Regions from separate parts of the Telluria sp. GW821-FHT07G12 genome, predicted to be linked through region 2. Evidence: predicted binding sites of a transcription regulator. Region 2 holds the regulator's gene; each other region holds the start of a gene.
What was found. The regulator sigma-54, encoded in region 2, starts transcription at its own class of promoters, with help from an activator protein. The targets are predictions, from matches to a motif close to TGGCANGNAANCTGCTTT.
Positions count from the first base shown of each region.

Region 1: a site for sigma-54 is predicted at 4,765-4,782, ahead of AC07PE_RS07555 (PEP-CTERM sorting domain-containing protein). Genes of this name have one in related genera too.
Region 3: a site for sigma-54 is predicted at 4,043-4,060, ahead of AC07PE_RS25690 (PEP-CTERM sorting domain-containing protein). Genes of this name have one in related genera too.

Region 1 is NZ_JBWKQA010000001.1:1,631,484-1,638,459, reverse strand. Features, by position in the region: gene AC07PE_RS07570 (hybrid sensor histidine kinase/response regulator) at 1-85, shown strand, start outside; gene AC07PE_RS07565 (bifunctional diguanylate cyclase/phosphodiesterase) at 144-2,867, shown strand; gene AC07PE_RS07560 (succinylglutamate desuccinylase/aspartoacylase family protein) at 2,871-3,989, opposite strand; gene AC07PE_RS07555 (PEP-CTERM sorting domain-containing protein) at 4,075-4,722, opposite strand; gene trmB (tRNA (guanosine(46)-N7)-methyltransferase TrmB) at 4,935-5,615, shown strand; gene AC07PE_RS07545 (sensor histidine kinase) at 5,747-6,961, shown strand; gene AC07PE_RS07540 (LytR/AlgR family response regulator transcription factor) at 6,964-6,976, shown strand, end outside.
Region 2 is NZ_JBWKQA010000008.1:109,118-116,093, forward strand. Features, by position in the region: gene AC07PE_RS24155 (KpsF/GutQ family sugar-phosphate isomerase) at 1-267, shown strand, start outside; gene AC07PE_RS24160 (KdsC family phosphatase) at 267-800, shown strand; gene lptC (LPS export ABC transporter periplasmic protein LptC) at 814-1,422, shown strand; gene lptA (lipopolysaccharide transport periplasmic protein LptA) at 1,450-2,010, shown strand; gene lptA (lipopolysaccharide transport periplasmic protein LptA) at 2,012-2,578, shown strand; gene lptB (LPS export ABC transporter ATP-binding protein) at 2,578-3,360, shown strand; gene AC07PE_RS24185 (RNA polymerase factor sigma-54) at 3,363-4,847, shown strand; gene hpf (ribosome hibernation-promoting factor, HPF/YfiA family) at 4,906-5,274, shown strand; gene AC07PE_RS24195 (enoyl-CoA hydratase/isomerase family protein) at 5,378-6,463, shown strand; gene AC07PE_RS24200 (GntP family permease) at 6,592-6,976, shown strand, end outside.
Region 3 is NZ_JBWKQA010000010.1:26,098-33,073, reverse strand. Features, by position in the region: gene AC07PE_RS25715 (LysR family transcriptional regulator) at 1-388, shown strand, start outside; gene AC07PE_RS25710 (PEP-CTERM sorting domain-containing protein) at 361-1,218, opposite strand; gene AC07PE_RS25705 (DUF2256 domain-containing protein) at 1,264-1,419, opposite strand; gene AC07PE_RS25700 (nuclear transport factor 2 family protein) at 1,468-1,908, opposite strand; gene AC07PE_RS25695 (branched-chain amino acid ABC transporter substrate-binding protein) at 2,089-3,228, shown strand; gene AC07PE_RS25690 (PEP-CTERM sorting domain-containing protein) at 3,232-3,975, opposite strand; gene AC07PE_RS25685 (hypothetical protein) at 4,260-4,949, shown strand; gene AC07PE_RS25680 (MGDG synthase family glycosyltransferase) at 5,106-6,260, shown strand; gene AC07PE_RS25675 (hypothetical protein) at 6,247-6,699, shown strand; gene AC07PE_RS25670 (HAD family hydrolase) at 6,689-6,976, opposite strand, start outside.

The DNA.
Region 1 (6,976 bases), on a different contig from region 2:
CTTCGACCACTACCTCGTCAAGCCGGCCGACATGGACCAGGTCAACGAGGTGCTGGCGGAAGCCGCCAGGGTGCACGGGCGCTGAACGGGCGGCGCGCCGGCGCTGTCATCAAACGGTAACGATCGCTGGCTAGACTTGCCGCATGAGCAAGCCCAGCACGCATACCGCCCCGCGCACCCACCGATTCCTTGCGCTGCTGTGGCCCGCGCTGGCCCTGCTGGCCTGCGCCGCGCTGTGGACCGCCGCCATGCTGCGCGCGAACGCCGAGCACCACCGCGCCGAGGACCAGGCCTTCAAGGAAGCCGACGCCTACGCCGAAGCCTACGAGCAGTACGTGACGCGCTCCATCGCGCAGATGGACCAGATCACGATGCAGCTCAAGCACAGCTGGGAGCACTCGCACAAGCCCACGCTGATCGAGGACATGCGGCGCGACGGCATGTTCACCGACAGCGCTTTCGTCGCCGTCAGCGTGATCGGGCGCGACGGCCGGCTGGCTTCGGCGAGCGGCATCCGGACCGGCGCCGACCTCGACCTGTCCACCTCCGCCTTCTTCCTCCAGCACCGCGACAACAACTCCTCCGCACTGCGCATCGCCATGCCGCCGCCGGAGCTGGGCATGCGCGGCGCGGTGCTGTTCACGCGCCGCCTCGACACCGGCGACGACGAATTCGACGGCGTGCTGCTGATGGCGGTCGATGCCGCCTATTTCACCTCCTTCGTCAGCTCGCCGACCCTGGGTGCGCACAGTCTGCTGGCGCTGGTCGGCGTCGAGGCCAACCTGCGCATCGAGCAGGACAGCAAGGGCATCGTGCGCACCGATGCGCGCGCCTCGCTGCTGCCGGCGAATGCCGACCGCTGGCCGGTGGCGCGCGGCGTGCAGCTGGTCGACGCGGTCCGGCGCCCCGGCAAGGCGGGACAGGCCGGCTTCGGCGACGGCCGCGCGCGCGTGCTGGGCTGGCGCCGTTCCAGTGCCTATCCGGTGGTGGCGCTGGTCGCGCTGTCGCACGAAGCCGCGCTGGCCGGGGCCGACGCCTACTGGCAGGACAGCCGCACCTACACCTCGATGGCCACGGCCGTGCTGCTGCTACTGGCTGGCATCGCCAGCATGCTGTCGCTGCGCTCGGCCGCGCGGGCGCGCGAGCAGGACGAGGTGGCACGCGCCTACCGCACCGCCACCGAGAGCGGCAACGACGGCTTCTACATGGTGTCGCCGCTGCGCGACCGCAAAGGCCAGATCCAGGACTTCCGCATCGTCGACTGCAACGAACGCGGCGCCTTCTTCTACGGGATGACGCGCGAGCGGCTGGTCGGCAGTCTGGTGTCCCGGTTCGACCGCGGGCTCGGTTCGGCGGAGCTGATCGCGACCTACCGCCAGGCGATGGCCACCGGTTTTCACCAGGAAGACCGGCGCATGCCGGAGCTCGCCGCGGCCGACGGCAGGCAGCTGAACATCCGCTGGGGCCACCGGCGCCTGGTGCGGGTCGGCGATGGCCTGGCCGTGACCCTGCAGGACATCAGCGAGCGCAAGGAACACGAAGTGCAGCTGGCGCGTCTGGCCAACGAGGACAGCCTGACCGGCCTGCCGAACCGCCACTGGTTCCTGAATTTCGTGCCCTCCGCACTGGCGCATGCGGAAGCGAACGGCCAGGGCATGGCCCTGCTGTTCATCGACCTCGACGAATTCAAGCAGGTCAACGACTCGCACGGCCACGCGGTCGGCGACCGCCTGCTGAAGGCCGCCGCCACCCGCCTGCTGTCGCAGCTGCGTCCGAGCGACCGCGTGGCGCGCTTCGGCGGCGACGAATTCATCGTCCTGCTCAGGCCCTTCGACACCGACGAGCAGGTCGGCATGGTGGCGCAGCGCATCATCCAGGCCTTCAGCAAACCCTTCCAGATCGACCAGGAGCAGCACGCGATCGGCGCCTCGGTCGGCATCAGCGTGTTCCCGCGCGACGGCAATGACGCCGCCACGCTGATCCGCCACAGCGACATCGCCATGTACGCCGGGAAGAACGAAGGCAAGGGCCAGTATCGCTTCTTCGACCCGGCCCAATCCACGACCCTGAAGACCCGCGCCCAGCTGCGCCAGCGCCTGCTGGAAGCGATCGACAAGCGCCAGTTCGTGCTGCACTACCAGCCGCGGGTGGACACCCGCAGCGGCGAGCTGCTGAGCATGGAGGCGCTGCTGCGCTGGGAGCATCCGCAGCTGGGCATGATCCGCCCCGACGAGTTCATTCCGCTGGCCGAATCGAGCGGCCTGATCGTGCCGATCGGCGCCATCGTCATCGACCGCGCCTGCGCCCAGCTGGCCGCCTGGTCCGCGCAGGGGCTGCCGGCGGCGCCGGTGTCCATCAACGTCTCGCCCAAGCAGTTCCTGCGCGGCGGCGTGCGGCGCGAGCTGGCCGAGGCTTTAGCCCGCCACGCGGTGCCGGCGCGCCTGCTCGAGGTCGAGATCACGGAATCGGCGATGATGGGTGACCAGGAAGAGATCCTGGCCGAGCTGGCGGCGATCCGCGCGCTGGGCGTCAAGCTGCACGTCGACGATTTCGGCACCGGGTATTCGTCGCTGTCGCAGCTGCAGCGCATGAAGATGGACGTGCTGAAGGTCGACCGCTCCTTCACCGCGGAACTGGGACGCTCGAAGGAGGGCACCGTGTTCTTCCAGGCGATCGTCTCGATGGCGCACGCGCTGGGCATGGAAGTGGTGGCCGAAGGCGTCGAGAACGAGGACCAGCTGGCGATCCTGCGCACGCTGGGCTGCAACGAGGTGCAGGGCTACCTGGTGGCGCGGCCGATGCCGGCCGAGGCGATGGCCGCGCTGCTGGCGCGGCGCTACCTGTTCGACGAGCGCCTCGCCGCCTAGGTTTCAGGAGCCCAGCAGGCTGCCGGTGCGGAAGGGCTCCCCGCCCGCGATCTTACAGACGTGCATCCCGCGCAGCAGATGCCGGTGCGCGGTACTCGCAAACAGAATCCCGGGCCGCGTCGCCCGCAAGGTCGTCACCTTGCCGCTCACCGGATTGACGATGTCCGCCACCGCCTCGTTCTCCTGCACCCGCTCGCCCAGGCGCTTGAGGAAGACCAGCACCCCCGAGTGCGGCGCCGCCAGCGGCTCCACGCCTTCCAGCGGGGTCGGCTCGGCAATCAGGTCCGGCAGCGGCGTGCGTTCGATGTCCAGCACGCCCTGGTGCGCCAGGTACTGCAGCAGGCCCTGCGCATCCTTCTCGGCCAGGTCGTAGCGCACGTCCATCTCGCCGCGCAGCTCGACGGTCACGGCGATGCAGGCCATCGGGATCGGCAGCGCCGGCCCGAAGTGGTCGGCCAGCTCCCACCACAGGCGGCTGCAGGCTTCGTCGAAGGGTTCGCCGCCGGACTCGCGCGCCAGCAGGGTCGCGTGCGCGCCCATCAGCGCCGCCAGCGGCTTGACCTGCTCGGCCAGCGGGGTGCCGCAGTACAGGTGCAGCACGGCTTCGTTATCGCAGTGGAGGTCGAGCATGATGTCGGCGTCGATCGCCATGCCCAGCAGGGTCTTCTTGAGGTCCTGGGTCGGGCTGTCCGTGTTCCAGCTGGCGATGGAGCGGCGCGCATGCTCGCGCACCAGGGCCACGTTGGCCTGGGCGTCCGCGCCCAGCTTATCCTTCAGCGATGCCTTCAGCTCGGCGGCGACGTGCTTGTAGAAGCGATTGAAATTCAGGCCGGTAGACAGGTCGTAACGGCCGAACGGCGCCCCGTGCACCACCTGCGACAGCCCGATCGGATTCGCGGCCGGCACCAGCACGATCTCGCCCTTGATCCGGCCCTCGGCTTCCAGGCGCTCCAGCTCGCGCCGCAGCACGTGGGCAACCAGCATGGCCGGCACTTCGTCGGCGTGCAGCGAGGCCTGGATGTAGACTTTTTTTCCTGCGCCGGGCGTGCCGAAGCGGTAGGAAGTCAGCTGGAAGGTGGCGACGTTGTCTTCCGTCGCAATCGGGTGGGACGTGGGCTGCATTACGGTTCTCTTTTCATTCGGCGAAGCGCCATTATGTATGAGAACCGCGTGCGGCCTCGTCCCGTTCCCGCCTGGGGCAGGGTTTTTACGCCTTCTTGCGGCGCGCGCCGGCGATGCCCAGCATGCCCAGGCCCAGCAGGGCCAGCGAGGCCGGTTCCGGCACGTCGTTGCCGTTGTCGACCGGCGTGGCCGGGTCGGTGATGGTGAAGGAGCCGTACAGGTCGCCCGAGTAATGCAGGTCATCGCCAACGCTGCCGCTGACGGCCATGAAGCCCCATTGCGAGCCTTTGCCCAGCGTCAGGGTGATCTGCTGGTGTTCGATGGCGTCGCCGGTCGCGGTGGCCAGCAATACCTTGTTGCTGGTGTCACCCTGCCAGACGTACATTTCGGTGGCCGAGCCGGTCCACAGGGCGTTCGAGCTGAGGTCGATCCCCAGGTTCAGGACTTCGTCACGGACAGCTGTCGTGGTGAAGACATAGGTCTGGGTTGGCGTACCGGCCCAGCCGCCGGCGGCCAGGTAGCGGTAAGACAGGGTCGCGCCCATGATCGAGACATCGCTGGGTGCTTCGGCGATGTTCCAGCCATCGGCCCAGGAGCCGGTCCAGGTCTGGCCGATCGGTCCCTTGGCCGCTTCGGTCGACTGGTAGACATTGATCCATTCCGCCGACGCCGGCAGGGCAAACGCGCTCAGGCATGCAGCCAGCGCGAGGGCGCGCAGATTCATTTTTTTCATGGTGATTTCCCTTGTATTGAAAATGCATACTTTATTTGCAAGGAAGCAATTTCTATGCCTTCAAGGAAAATGTCAGAAAAAACAAACACTTGGATTTTCGGCCGGGGCCTCACTGTAAAGTCTGCCGACAGGCGCTGCTATAATGTCGCCCTTTCTCTTTGCCCACACCGATCATGTCTTCCGATACGCCCACCAACAGCCAAGGCCGTCCGATGCTCTACGACCCGACCGAGCACCGCATCCGCAGCTTCGTCACCCGTGCGGGACGGCTGTCGACGGGGCAGGCGCGCGCGCTCGAGGAATTCGGGCCGAAATTCATGATCGAGTACCGCAAGGAGATGTTCGACTTCCACGCGCCCTTTGGCCGCAGCGCGCCGCTGGTGCTGGAAATCGGCTTCGGCATGGGCGACACCACCGCCCACATCGCCAAGGCGATGCCGGACACGGATTTCGTCGGCGTCGAAGTGCACACCCCGGGCGTGGGCAGCCTGCTCAAGCAGATCGGCGAGCAGGGCATCGAGAACCTGCGCCTGATCCAGCATGACGCGGTCGAGGTGCTGAACAACATGATCGCCGACGGCTCGCTGGCCGGCGTCCACATCTTCTTCCCGGACCCGTGGCACAAGGCGCGCCACAACAAGCGCCGCCTGATCCAGCCGCCTTTCGTCAAGCTGCTGTGCCAGAAGCTGGTGCCGGGCGGCTACATCCACTGCGCCACCGACTGGGAAGACTACGCGGTGCAGATGCTGGAAGTGCTGGGCGCCGAGCCGGCTCTGCAAAACACGGCCGAAGCCTATGCCGACAAGCCGTCCTACCGCCCGCTGACCAAGTTCGAGAACCGCGGTCTGAAGCTGGGCCATGGCGTGTGGGACCTGGTGTTCACCAAAAAGTAGAGCGCCTGCGCTCTACGCCTCTCGTCGTTCGTTCACCCGGATTCGTGCTTCATCCCGTTTCGCTGTCCGCCGCCGACTGATCTGCCTAGACTGTAATCGTTGCTATATATTAACGATTACGGGAGGGCAGCATGTGGCGCAAATTGACGAATTGGTACGATGAACTGGAAGAGGAGCAGCTGGCCGTGCTCGCGCAGCCGGAGCTGGCGGCCCAGGCGCCGGCAGGCTGGCGGCGTCGCTTTGCGCACAAGCTGGCCGAGATGCCGCCGCTCCAGCGCAAGCAGTTGCGCGAATTCTCGCTGACCTACCGCGGCCGCCGCCTCTACTGCGCGCTTGCCGGACTGGCGCTGGCCTTCAGCCTGTGCGCCGTTCCGCTGTACTTCGGTCTGGGAATGGACAGCTGGATGGTTGCCATCCTCGGCGCCAACATGCTCGGTTTTTCCGTTACAGCCGCCGTGATCAGCGCATGGTTCGACTACCATCGCATCGTTCGGGAAAAATGGATGATGCTGCTGACGGTGCTCGGCTTTGCCGTCTTTGGCGCTGTTCTCGGGATAGGCACGGCCATGTGGACCAAGCCCAAGCCGCTGGCAGACGTCATCGGCAAATTACCGCATTCATTGGCGCTGATCGCTGGCGCCGGGCTGGCCATGCTGGTGCCGCTGCTGGCGATCAGCATGCTGCGCAACCGCCAGGCCGAAGCCATCAACGCCGGCCTGCAGCGCGAAGCCGAGCAGGCGCGCCTGGCGCGCGAACTAGCCGAATCCCAGCTGCGCCTGCTGCGCGCCCAGATCGAGCCCCACTTCCTGTTCAACACCCTGGGCGCCGTGCAGCAGCTGGCCCAGCACGGTGCGCCGCGCGCCGCGGAACTGACCGGCAACCTGATCGACTTCCTGCGCTCCAGCATGCGCGATATGCGCAGCGAGCAGGTCTCCCTGGCCGCCGAATTCGGCCTGGTCGAGTCCTACCTGAAGGTGATGCAGGTGCGGCTGGGCGAGCGCCTGCGTTTCAGCCTGCAGCTGCCGCGCGCACTGGAACAGGTGCAGCTGCCCACCATGATCCTGCTGACCCTGGTCGAGAACGCGATCAAGCACGGCATCGAGCCGGCCCTGCGCGGCGGTGAGGTCACGGTGTCGGCCGAGGCGGCCGATGGCGCGGTTCGCATCCGCGTGCAGGATGGCGGCGTGGGCATGAGTACGCTGCCCGAGCCGGACGACGGCGGCGGCACGGGACTGGACAATGTGCGCCACCGCCTGCGCCTGGCCTACGGCGAGGCGGCCGGCCTGAACCTGCGCGACGGCGAGCCGGGCCTGATCGCCGACGTCACCATCCCCTACGCACAATGACGATGAATCCAAGCA
Region 2 (6,976 bases):
ATCGTCGACGATGCCGGCCGCCCGGTCGGCGTGTTCACCGACGGCGACCTGCGCCGCCTGTTCGAAAAGACCCATGATTTCAGCAAGCTGACGATCAAGGACGTCATGCACGCCAACCCGCGCCGCATCCACCCGGAACAGCTGGCGGTCGATGCCGTCGCCGTGATGGAAGAATTCCGCATCAACCAGATGCTGGTGACCGACCAGGACGATGTATTGGTCGGCGCCCTGCACATCCACGACCTGACCCGCGCCAAGGTGATCTGATGGTGACCCCGCTCGAACATGTGCAGCGCGCGGCGCGCGTGAAGGTCATGATCTTCGACGTCGACGGCGTGCTCACCGACGGCAGCCTGACCTATGACGCCAACGGTGAGATCACCAAGACCTTCTATGTGCTGGACGGCCTCGGCATCCAGCTGCTGAATCGCACCGGCGTGCAGACCGCCATCATCAGCGCGCGCACCTCGCCCATCGTGATCAAGCGCGCGGCCGACCTCGGGATCACCCACGTGTTCCAGGGCCAGCACGACAAGCGCCTGGCCTTTGCCGAGCTGCTGGCGAAGACCGGCGTAACGGCCGAGGAGTGCGGCTACATCGGCGACGACGTGATCGACCTGCCGCTGTTCACCCGCGTCGGCTTTGCCGTGACGGTGCCGAGCGGCCATCCGGAAGTGCAGTACCGCGCCCACTATGTCACGAAGAACCCGGGCGGCCGCGGCGCCGTGCGCGAAGTCTGCGACATGGTGATGCGCGCCCAGGGTACCTACGAACAGGCATTGGCACCGTACTTTGGATAACCTGACGCAGCCCATGGCAACCACCCCCTACGTCAACAAGCGCACCAGGCACCGCTGGCGCCTGCTGGCGCTGATGCTGACGGCCCTGTTCTTCGCCTTCGGCAGCTTCTGGCTGGTGCAGGTGATGCGCGGCGAGGCGCAGGGACCGAACGTCAACCTGGGCAACGATCCGGACTACATCATCGACAATTTCAGCTTCGTGCGCATGTCGGAGACCGGCCAGCCGCGCTACGTGATCTCGGGCGAGCGCCTGACCCACCGCCCGGCCGACAATACTTCCGTCATCGAGAAGCCGGTGGTGCAGAGCAAGAGCACCGACCATCCGGACATGACCATGACGGCCGATAAGGCCCTGGTCAACCAGGACCAGAACCAGATCGACCTGACCGGCAACGTCGACATCTCCCGCCCCGGCAGCAAGACCTCGGACCCGCTGCGCATCCGCACCGAGGCGCTGACCGTGCTGCCGGACGAGGAAATCTCGAAGACCGACAAGCCGATCCAGATGACGCTGGGTCACGCCTCCGCAACCGGGGTGGGCATGGTGGCCAACAACGCCACGCAGCAGCTGACGCTGGGCGGTCGCGGCCGGATCGTCTATCCGCCGCATGCCCAACGCTGACAGGACAAACCGAAAGGACCGCCTCCAATGAAAAAAATAATCGCCGTCGCCATGCTTTCGCTGGCCAGCCTGACAGCCTCGGCCGAGCGCGCCGATTCGCTCAAGCAGGCCCAGATCGATTTCGACAGCGGCCACATCGACGAAGCCACCCAGACGCGTATCCTGACCGGCAACGTGGTGCTGACGCGCGGCACCCTGCTGATCAAGTCGGACAAGGCCGTGCTGAAGGAAACCCCCGAGGGCTACATGCTGCTGACGCTGACGGCCGCACCGGGCAAAACCGCCAGCTTCCGCCAGAAGCGCGACGGCGGCCCGGACTTGTGGACCGAAGGCCAGGCCCAGCGCATCGAGTACGACGAGCGTACCGAGGTGGTCAAGCTGTTCGCCAACGCCATCGTCAAGCAGCTGGAAGGCAAGCGCATGACGAGCGAGGTGAACGGCCCCTTCATCTCCTACGACAACCGCACCGAGCAGGCCAACGTGTTCAACGACGCCAGCGGCGAAAGCAAGGCGGGCGGCGGCCGCAGCACCATCATTATCGCGCCGCGCCGTACTACGCCGGCCGCTGCGCCGGCAGGGAAGCAGTAACATGAAGCGCGCCCTCGCCGCCGCCCTCGCCACGCTGATGCTGGCGCCGCTCGCGCAGGCCGAGCGGGCGGATTCGCTCAAGCCCTTCAATGTCGAAGGCGACAAGGCGACAATCGACCAGGCCACCCAAACCGTGATCCTGACCGGCAATGTGATCGGCACCCGCGGCACCATGCTGCTGAAGGCCGAGCGCGCCGAGATCAGGGAAACGCCGGATGGCTATCGGACCGTGGTGCTGTTCGGGGCGAACGGCAAGACCGCGTCGTTTCGCCAGAAGCGCGACGGCGGCGCTGACGAGTGGGCCGAAGGCTACGGCGAGCGCATGGAATATGACGAGCGCACGGATGTCGTCAAACTGATCTCGCACGCCGTCATCAGGCAGCTGGACGGCCGCACCGTGACCAGAGAGATGAGCGGCCCGTTCATTTCCTACGACGCCCGCAAAGAAGTCCTGTTGAACATGAATGACGTGAGCGGCAGCGACAAGCCGGGCAAGGATCGCGTCAGCGTCACTTTTTACACGCGCCGCCCGGCCTCGGCAGCGCAACCGGAAGCAGGAAAGCAATGATGGATGTACAAGCAAACGCCGCCACGGCCGACATCGCATGCGGTGGCAGCACCCTGGTCGCCAAGGGACTGCAGAAAAGCTACGGCAAGCGCCTGGTGGTGCGCGACGTCTCGCTGGAGGTCGCCTGCGGCGAGGTGGTGGGACTGCTCGGCCCGAACGGCGCCGGCAAGACCACCTCGTTCTACATGATCGTGGGCCTGGTGCCGGCCGAAGCCGGCGCCATCGTCATCAACGGCACCGACATCACGAGCCTGCCGATCCACCGCCGCGCCATGCTCGGCCTGTCCTACCTGCCGCAGGAAGCCTCGGTCTTCCGCAAGCTGACGGTGGAAGAGAACATCCGCGCCGTGCTGGAACTGCAGCGCGAGAACGGCAAGCCGCTGAGCAAGGCGCGCATCCAGGAACGCCTGGACGAGCTGCTGGCCGAGCTGCAGATCGAGAAGCTGCGCGAGAACCCGGCGATGTCGCTGTCGGGCGGCGAGCGGCGTCGCGTGGAGATCGCGCGCGCGCTGGCCACCGATCCGCGCTTCGTGCTGCTGGACGAACCCTTCGCCGGCGTGGATCCAATTGCCGTGATCGAGATCCAACGTATCGTGCGCTTCCTGAAAGAGCGCGGCATCGGCGTCCTGATCACCGACCACAACGTGCGCGAGACGCTCGGCATCTGCGACCGTGCCTACATCATCAACCAGGGCGCCGTGCTGGCCTCGGGCCGTCCCGACGACATCATCGCCAACGAGTCCGTCCGCCGCGTCTACCTGGGTGAACACTTCAGGATGTAGTCATGAAACAGACGCTCCAACTCAAGACCTCACAGCATCTTGCGCTGACGCCGCAACTCCAGCAGTCGATCCGCCTGCTGCAGCTGTCCACGCTCGAACTCCACCAGGAGATCGAACAGGTCCTGGGTGAGAATCCGCTGCTCGAGCGCCTCGACGATCCGCTCGATCGCTCGGTGCGCCTGTTGGCGGACGGTGCGATCAACAACGGTGCGTCGACTTCCACCACGCCCGATTCGCCTCCCGCATCCGGGCAGGGCGAGGAAGGCAATGGCAGCGGCGGCGGCGAGTCGGAAGGCGGCGACAGCGGCGAGGCCGGCGGCGCCGAGCACGAGATGGAGTGGGGCGAATCGGGCCGCTCGGGCAGCGGCGGCGAGGAAGAGGACGGCCGCCCGCAGCTGGAAGCCAGCCCCATCTCGCTGCGCGAACACCTGATGGAACAGGTGCGCCTGACCTGCATCTCGCCGCGCGACTGCGCGCTGGTCGAGATCGTGGTCGACTCCCTCGACGACAACGGCTACCTGGAAGAATCGCTGGACGACATCCACGCGCGCATGCCGACCGAACTCGAGATCGAATTCGAGGAACTGCGCACCGCGCTGTCGATGGTGCAGAGCATGGACCCGCCGGGCGTGGGCGCACGCAGCGCCGCCGAATGCCTGGCCTTGCAGATCCGCCGCATGCCCGGCGTGGCGATGGTGACGCGGCGCATGGCGCTGGTCATCGTGGAGCGCTACCTGACCTGGTTCGCGCAGCGCGAATTCAACAAGCTCAAGAAGGCCCTCGACTGCGACGACGAAGACCTGCGCGAAGCCCAGGCCGTGATCCGCCAGTGCAATCCGCATCCGGGCGCGGCCTTCGCATCCGACGTCTCCGACTTCGTGGTGCCGGACGTGATCGTGCGCCGCGCGAAGGATGGCTGGAGCGTGCAGCTGAATCCGGAAGTGATGCCGCGCCTGCGCGTGAACAGCATCTACGCCGCCTTGCTGAAGCAGGGGAAATCGGAATCGCAGCTGAATGCGCAGTTGCAGGAAGCCAAGTGGCTGATCAAAAACATGCGCCAGCGCTTCGACACGATCCTGCGTGTCGCGCAAGCAATCGTCGAGCGCCAGCGGAACTTTTTTTCCCATGGCGCGGTTGCCATGCGGCCCCTTGTTTTACGTGAGATAGCTGATACACTAGGTCTACACGAGAGCACAATTTCTCGCGTCACAACTCAGAAATATATGCTGACGCCGCACGGCATGTTTGAGTTGAAGTACTTTTTCGGGAGTCACGTTGCGACCGAGGCAGGTGGTGAAGCATCCTCGACCGCGATACGCGCTCTCATCGTACAACTCACAGGAGCAGAAGACCCCAAGAACCCTTTATCCGACAGCAAGATCGCGGAGATGCTAGGGGAACAGGGAATGGTTATCGCACGCCGCACGGTCGCGAAATACCGTGAGGCGCTGAAGATCCCGCCCGTCAGCCTCCGCAAATCCTTGTAATAAGCTGCAGGGCACCCAGATACTGATAACCTGACAGCGCATCTTCAAAGGAGTGTGTATGAATCTCACTATCAGCGGACATCATCTCGATGTAACCCCAGCAATCCGTGAATACGTACAGAACAAGCTCGAACGCATCACCCGCCATTTCGATCAAGTGATCGACTCCCACGTCATCCTCTGCATTGACAATCTCACCGAGAAAGAAAAACGCCAGAAGGCCGAGATCAACCTGCGTGTTGCTGGGAAGATCGTTCACGTCGCCAGCGCTGCGCACGACCTCTACGCTGCGATCGACATGCTGATGGACCGCCTGGACAGGCAGGTTCAGAAGTACAAGCAGATGCTGCAGGACCACAGTCACACAGCACTAAAACGCATGGCCAACGAGGACATTGAAGGAGGAGAAGCTGCCGCTGCAGCGTGATCATTCCGCTGGCGCAGCATAAGCAAGACGAAGGGCGCATCAGGCGCCCTTTTCGTTTGGTAGGCCGCTACAATGCCGTTTTCCCATTCATAAATAAAAGAACATGAGCGAATACGTGCAGACCCGTGTGGCCAATGGCACCGGCATCATTACCCTGGATCGTCCCAAGGCCCTGAACTCGCTGTCGCTGGAAATGGTGCGCGCAATGACGGAGGCCTTGCTGGCCTGGCGCGAGGACGCTGGCGTCGACGCCGTCGTCATCACCAGCACCAGCGAGAAAGCCCTGTGCGCAGGCGGCGACATCCGTTTCTTCCACCAGGCCGGACATGCGAACCCGACTGGCGGCAGTGCTCTGCTGGAAGACTTCTTTACCGAAGAATACGCGCTCAACCACCTGATCCATTTTTATCCGAAGCCGTATATTTCTCTGATGGATGGCGTGGTGATGGGCGGCGGCATGGGCATCGCCCAGGGCGGCCCGGACACGGGCCTGCGCATCGTGACCGAACGCACCAAGATGGCGATGCCCGAAGTGAACATCGGCCTGTTCCCGGACGTCGGCGGCAGCCACTTCCTGTCGCATGCGCCGGGCGCGCTCGGCATGTACCTGGGCCTGACCGGACTGACCATCGGCGCCGCCGATGCGCTGTACGTCGGCCTGGCGGACGTGTTCGTGCCGGCTGCCGAACTGGCGGCCTTGAACGCGCTGATCGCGGCCACGCCGGGCGCGCAACTGGCGGAGGCGATCCGTGCCTTTGCGGCGCCGTTCGCGCAGCAGGCCGGCGCCAGCGAACTGCAAGCGCAGCGCGCGCTCATCGACAAGCACTTCGGCGCAGCGTCCGTGCAGGCGGTGATGTCCTCGCTCGAAGGCGACGACAGCCCCTTCGCACAGAAGGTTTTAAGCGCAATGCGCCAGCGCTCGCCCCTGATGATGTGCGTGACGCGCGAGATGCTGGTGCGCGGCGCCGCCATGGACGTGGCCGACTGCCTGCGCATGGAACGCTCGCTGGTGCGCCGCAACTTCGAGCACGGCGAAGTGCTGGAAGGCGTGCGCGCGCTGGTGATCGACAAGGACAATGCGCCGGCCTGGAATCCGCCGGCATTGGAGCAGGTGAGCCCGGAGATGGTGGCGCGCTTCTTCGAGCCGGTGTGGCCGGCCTACGCGCATCCGCTGCGTCATCTGGACTGAAGCGTCGTCCAGGCTCCTCTGTTTGCTGTAATGCATTGCAACATAATCACGGTGTTTTATGCGATGATTTCATCAGGCGATGAAATACCCGCATTGCCTGATAAAGCACAACAATAGAGGAGTCCGTTTTGTCGTTTCTGATCGTACTGGCCGCACTGGCCTTCCTGATGGTGGCCGCCTATCGCGGCTACAGCGTCATCCTGTTCGCACCGATCGCCGCCCTCGGCGCGGTCCTGTTCACCGACCCCTCCGCCGTGGCCCCGGTCTTTTCCGGGATATTCATGGAAAAGATGGTCGGCTTCGTCAAGCTCTACTTCCCCGTCTTCATGCTCGGCGCCGTGTTCGGCAAGGTCATCGAGATGTCCGGCTTCTCGAAAGCCATCGTGCAGGCCGCGATCCGCTACATCGGCCGCTCGCGCGCAAACGCCGTGATCGTCGCCGTGTGCGCGCTGCTGACCTATGGCGGCGTGTCCCTGTTCGTGGTGGTGTTCGCCGTGTACCCGTTTGCGGCCG
Region 3 (6,976 bases), on a different contig from region 2:
GCAGGAGCTGGCCCGGCATACCTGCCTGCGCCTGGTGAATTCCTCGTTCACCTCCTGCTGGCAGCTCGACCGCGACAAGGAACACCTGACCCTGGACCCGGAAGGTCCGCTGATCGGCAATACCACCGAGGTGCTGCTCGACGCCGCGCTGCGCGGCCTGGGCATCGCCCTGCTGCCGGCGTACAGCGTGGTCGATGACCTGCGCAGCGGCCGGCTGGCCCAGGTGCTGCCGGGCTGGCGCTCACCGGAGATCGGCATCTTCGCGCTGCTGCCTTCGAGCCGCTTCATCGACGCCAAGACGCGCGCCTGGATCGAGCTGCTGAAGGAAGAGCTGCCGCCGGCCATCGAGCGCGACATGGCTTACTTCACGGACGCCGCCACCTGCTGAAGCGCGACGGCAGTGCGGGCATCGATGCCAAGGTCCTTCGCCACCTGGTCGCCGGCACCCACCGAGCGCGGATCGCGCCCGGTGATATTGGCGAAGATGGTCAGCGCCTCGAGGTAGTAACCATACACGCTGCCGTGGTAGGCGTCCGGCGCCCACAGGTCGATGCCGGTCACTTTGCCGTCGTAGGGATTATCGTCCGCCAGGCCGATGGCGAAGGCGCGGTTCCAGGCCTGGCCGATCGGGATCACGCCGCCAATCAGGTCCGATGCCTGGTCCGCCTTGTCATAGCCGGCGCGCACGTCGAGCGCCATCTTGTAAATCGGCTGGCCGTACCAGGCGCCGCCCTGTTTATAGGTCTGGTCGGCGCGCGACCAGGTGGCGGCGAGGCGCACGTCAACCTTCGGGTTCTTCTCGTAAAAGGCCTGGGCCAGCAGGCCGGAATACTTGACCAGGGTGGCCGGATCGCCGGGCCTGGCGGCGTCCAGCGTGCTGTAGCTCTGCAGGACCACCTTGTCGAAGGGCCTGGCGATGGCGGCCAGCCTGTTCTCGTAATGCCAGTCGAGGCCCTTGCCGGGCGCGGTCTCCAGGCTGACCTCGTAGTCCAGCCCAGCCTGCACGGTCAAGGCCTTGAACAGGGCCGGCACGCCGCCGAGGTGGGTGCCGTTCAGGTCCGTCACCGTGTCGGGACGGTATTCGCGCACCAGCGGGGCGGCGCCGGCCGGATCGCCGTAGGTGAAGCTGTTGCCGATGAAGAGGATGGTGGTGGCCGCTGAAGCAGGCACCGCCAGTGACAGGATGCTTAGTAGGGCGACGGTGCGGGGTGAGGACATGATGGTCTCCGATATGGTGTGCCCATATTGTAGAGCCAAGAACGCTTAGGCCTTCCCCGCTGGTTTCGCCGCGCGCCGGCAGCGCTCGGAACAATACTTGACCTGGTCCCAGTCGCGCTCCCACTTCTTGCGCCAGCTGAAGGGCAGGGCGCAGTGGGCGCATAGCTTCTGCGGCAGGTCCGCCTTCTTGCGCATCTTCATCGCCCGCTCCTCATGCATGCCGGGCGTATGATGCCACGCGTCCGCGGTTTACTGTCGCAGCTCGGAGCGGTCCGGCTGGCCCGTCTGCAGGGTTTGCAGCGCGGCCGTCGCCGGCGCCGTGTCGTAGTAAGAGTCGACCCGCTCGACCATGCCGTCGCTCAGCGTGAACACATGGACCCATGGCGTTTCGTACTCGCGCCCGGTCAGGCGGTTGTGCCAGGCGCCTTCGCCGATCGCGACCACCTTGTCGCCTTCCGCGATCAGGTCCTTGACGGCGAAGCTGGTGGCCTGGACGGTGGCGTCGAGCTTGGCGAAGAACTGCGCGATCCCCTGCCTGCCGTGGAAATGGCCGGCAAACGGTATGAGCTCGGAATCCGGGCTTGCCCACACGGCGTCGTCGCGGAAGCGCGCCAGCAGGCCGGCAATGTCACCGGCCTGGAACAGCCGGTAGCCTTCGAGGACGAGTTGCTTGTTTTCTTGTGTGCTCATGGTCGTCTCCTGTGTGCGGCGCCCGACGGCAAGCGCGGATGCCCATGCCGCAAGTGGCCGCTTCCTGAGCCTAGTTGTCATATGCCTAAAGTCAAGGGGCGTTTGCGACTTTCGGTTGCATTTGCCGTGCATGGGCGTAGCGCCATTACAATCGGACAACCATCGTCATCGGAGAACACCATGCATTGCCGCGTTTTCATCGTCGCCACCCTGCTTCCCCTTGCCGCCGCATCGGCGTCCGCCCAGACGACGGTGAAGATCGGCAGCGTCTCGCCGCTGTCCGGCACCGGCGCCCACCAGGGCAAGGACATCGAGAACGGCGCGCAGATGGCGGTGGACGACCTGAACGCGAAAGGCCTGACGATAGCCGGCAACAAGCTGCGCTTCGTGCTGCAGGCCGAGGATGACGGCGCCGACCCGAAGATGGGCACGGCGGCGGCGCAGAAGCTGGTCGACAATGGCGTGGTGGCGGTGGTCGGCCACCTGAATTCCGGGACCACGGTGCCGGCCTCGAAGATCTACAACAGCGCCGGCATCCCGCAGATCTCGCCTGCCGCGACCACGCCGCTGTACACCCGCCAGGGCTACAAGACGGCCTTCCGCGTGGTCGCCAGCGACAGCCTGGTCGGCAAGACCCTGGCCGCGTATTCCATCCAGACCCTGAAGGCGAAGAAGATCGCGGTGATCGACGACCGCACCGCCTTCGGCCAGGGCCTGGCCGACGAATTCACCAAGGGCGTGAAGGCGGTCGGCGGCGCCCAGCTGGTCAGCCGCCAGTTCACCACCGACAAGGCGACCGACTTCAACGCCATCCTGACCCAGATCCGCGCCCACAAGCCGGACGTGATCTTCTATGGCGGCATGGACGCGGTGGCCGGCCCCATGCTCAAGCAGATGAAGGCGCTCGGCATCGAGGCGAAGCTGGTGTCGGGCGACGGCGTGTGCTCGGAAAAGCTGCCGCAGCTGGCCGGCGACGCGCTGGGCAGCGACAAGGTGTTCTGCGTGGTGGCCGGCGGCGTGACCGGCGCAAAGGAAGAAGCGGCGGCCGCCGCCTTCGCCGAACGCTACCGCCAGCGCTACAAGATCCCGCTGCAGACCTACGCGCCCTACGCCTACGACGCGACGATGGTGTTCGCCAGCGCCATGCAGCAGGCGAATTCCACCGACCCGGCCAAGTTCCTGCCGGCGCTGGCGAAGATCAAGTATCACGGGGTCACCGGCGACATCGCCTTCGACCCCAGCGGCGACCTGCACAACGCCGCGCTGACGCTCTACACCTACCGCGAGGGCAAGCAGGTCAAGCTGCAGGTGGTGCGCTAAGCATCAGCTGCGCCTGGCGCGCACGGCGCGCAGGCCCAGCAGGCCGGCGCCGAACAGGGCCAGCGAGAGCGGTTCGGGCACCGGCGTGTCCGGGCGCGCATAGGCTGCCACGTACATGGTTTCCGGCGTCGCTTGCGTCGTGCCCTCTTGGAACTGCAGGCCGCCGCCGATCACGCAGCGGTCCAGGTCCGGGCAGAAGCTGTTGGCCTGGCCGGCCTGGATCGCATCCATGATGAACAGGTTGTCCCCGGACTGGCCGACGCCGCCCGAATCGCCCAGCTCCAGCGGCGCGCCGGTATAGAGGAAATTCTTTTGCGTTCCGAGGTCGAGGTTGTACAGGCTCAGGTACAGCTTGGTCATGACCGCCGTACCGCCCGGCTGGCCTTCGCTGACGTTGACGACCAGGGCCAGATCGCCGGCGTGCATCAGCTGGTCGATGTCGGATGCCAGCTGCACCTGGTTCAAGCCCGTGTTGTCGCCGCCGTCCAGGCCCTCCTGGCAGGCAGTGCTCGGCGTGTCGAGATGCCCGTTCTGGAAACCGTTGTAGGTCACGCAGCCAGACTCCAGGCCTGGCACCTGGCGCGCGCTGGGGACCGTATTGTCCTGGATGGTAGCCAGGGTGCTCACATGCCCGAGTCCAGTGCCGGTGACCTGGGTGCCGGGTACTTGCATCAGGCCGGCGAAGGCCGGGATGGCGGAGGCCAGCAGCAGTGCTGCAATTACCGGCTTTAAAACGGGGACGTTCATGGCGTTTCCTTTCATTGAACCTGGTGGGTTGAAGGACGCAAGAGCTACGTAAAGACAGAGCCAGCCCTATGCATAAAGCGCGCCAGTCCAGATAAGCCGTATGGATTCAAGCACTTGGCGGAGAGCCTGACAGCAGCGGCGGAAAAGTGTAAATTCCATCGACGCTGTAGAGTGTTTCGATTTTGCAATTTATCGCCGGATGTACGTCCGCGAACGTTGCCAAGGCCTGGATTTCTCTAGACTGGGCCACATCGACATCGCTGTGCGAGGTACCCGTGCGCTATATGGATTTCAGTTCATGGCAGGGCGTGTTCACGACGCTGATGAGCCTGATCGTGGTTACCCTGCTCGGTGTCGGTATCCGCGTGCTGATGATGCAGACCATCCAGCAGCGCCGCGAGCGCATGAACCGGCAGATCAACGAGCGCCTGCGGACCCTGATCGCGGCCTATAAGACCCTGGGCGGCTCCTTCACCGGCGAGCTGACGGTCGATCCAACCCATCTGCGCGAGCTGCGCACGGCCGCGCCGGTGGCCGGCGACACTCTACCTGCGGCGCAGCCGGACGCACGCGTCAATTCCGACCGCGCACGGCGCATCCGCGACGCCGTCGAAGCGGCGCTGGCCGACATCCTCCTGCTCGGCACCGAGGAACACTGCCGGCTGGCGGGGCAGGCGGCCACCGACATGGCGGCCGGGCGCCCGATTCACACGGCGGAGCTGGTGGTCGCGCTGCGCGACTTCATCCGCGAAGCGCTGGACCTGGGGCCGATGCCGAAGGATGTCGCGATTCCGTTGCAGGGACCGACCCGCACCCAGGGCAGCGGCGGCGCGCGCGGCCGCGGAGAAGGTGGTGGTGGTGGCGGTAAAGGTGGCGGTGGCGGAGGCGGCGGCGCCGATGCCGGCGGCGGCATGGGCATGGGTCTCGGCATGGGCCTCGGCCACGCGGCCGGCGAGCACGATCACAACGGCTAGCGCGCGTCACGATCCTGTCACGATCCCGGTCTACATTAGCGGCACACACAGACCGGGGTCTCTCATGCTGCCGATATCGCCGTATCAAGCCGTGCCGCGCCTGCCCGCCGTTCACGGGACGGGTGCATCGTGAGGGATACCGGCTCAGGCGCGCCCATGGCCGGCAAGACCATCCTCCTGCTCAGCGTGCCCGCCGGGGCCGGGCATACCCGCGTGGCCGAGGCCATCCAGGCCTGCGCCGCGGATGCCGGTGCGGACATCGATATCGCGCACCTGGACGCCACCGCCTTCGCATCGAAGCGCCTGCGCAGGGTGTATACGGACCTGTATCTGTTCCTGGTAAAGCGCATGCCGGCGCTCTGGAGCCTGGTCTACCGCTGGACCAACCGCCCCGGGCCGGAGCGCTGGATGGACCGCCTGCGGCGCCGCATCGAGCGCCACGACAGCCGCGCCCTGATCGCGGAAGTGCGCAGGCGCGATCCCGACATCGTCGTCTGCACCCACTTCCTGCCGGCCGAGATCCTGTCGCACGAAGTCGGCGCCGGCCGTTTGCGCAGCCAGGTCTGGGTCCAGGTCACGGATTTCGATGTGCACCGCATGTGGGTGCATCCGCACGTCACGGGCTACTTCGCCGCCAGCGAGGAAGTGGCTTTCCAGCTGCGCCGTCTGGGCGTGGCGGCAGGCCGCATCCACGTCAGCGGCATTCCGGTCATGCCGGGTTTTGCCGCGCGTCCGGGGCGGGTCGAATGCGCGCACGCGCTCGGGCTCGATCCGTGGCTGACGACGGTGCTGCTGATGGGCGGCGGCGCCGGGCTGGGAGACCTGAGCGGCGTCGCCCGCCACCTGCTTGAGACGGACGACAGGCTGCAGCTGATCGTCCTGGCCGGCAGGAACGCGGCGCAGCTGGCCGCGCTGCGCGAACTGGCCAAGGCCTATCCGGGCCGGCTGGCGCCGCAGGGCTATACCGGCCAGGTCGAGCGCCTGATGGCCTGCGCCGACCTGGTGATCACCAAGCCGGGCGGTTCGACCACGGCCGAGTGCCTGGCGATGGGCCTGCCCATGATCGTGAATTCGCCGATTCCTGGGCAGGAAGAATGCAATGCCAACTATCTGCTCGAGCAGGGCGCGGCGCTGAAGGCCAGCGACCTGCCGACCCTGGAATACCGCGTGCGCTGGCTGCTGGCCTGCCCGGCCAGGCTCAAGGCCATGCGCATGCGAACCAGGGAGCTCGGACGCCTGCGCGCCGCCGGGCAGGTGCTCGCCACGGTCCTGCAGCACCCCCAACATGAAAGCCAAGATGCAAGAATTTGAGTGGCCGATGCTGGCCGGGGTCCTGATCGCGGCCTATTTTTTCGCGCGTGTCGAAGTGGAGATCGAGGGCGAGGCCGGCTGGGCCGCTAACCTGCCCACCTGGCGCATCGAGAACCACCGTCTTCTCGACCTGTTCTGGGGCGGGCGCGCGATGACCGGCTACCACGCCTGGATGTTTTCCTTCATCGCTCTCATCTTCCACTTCCCGCTGTGCTTCATGGGCGAGTGGTCGCTGCGGCTGGAGGGCAGGGTGCTGGCATGCGTGATGCTGTTCTGGGTGGCCGAGGATTTCCTGTGGTTCGTGGTCAACCCCGCCTTCGGCTGGCGCCGGTTCAAGCAGGAACACGTGTCCTGGCACAAGCACTGGGCCTGGGGCGCGCCGGTCGATTACTGGATCTTCGGCGCCGCCTGCGTGCTGCTGTTCTGGCTTACGGCTTGAGACGCACCTGATCGAGGTCGAGGGCGTGCCGCACGCGCAGGCACAGCTCGGCCGAGGTGCGCGAGATCAGCTCGTGCGGTATGTCGAATTTGTCCGTCAGCCGGTCGTAGTCTTCGAAGCCGTAGGAGACCATGAAGGGGTGCATGCCGGTGCCGACTGCCGCCGCGAAGTCCTTGTGCTCGTCGCCGCAGCAGTAGGCGCGCGCCGGGTTGATGCCGAACTGTTCGCGGATCGCGCGGAAGTGGCTGGTCTTCTTGTCGCTGAGCGGGATGTGGAC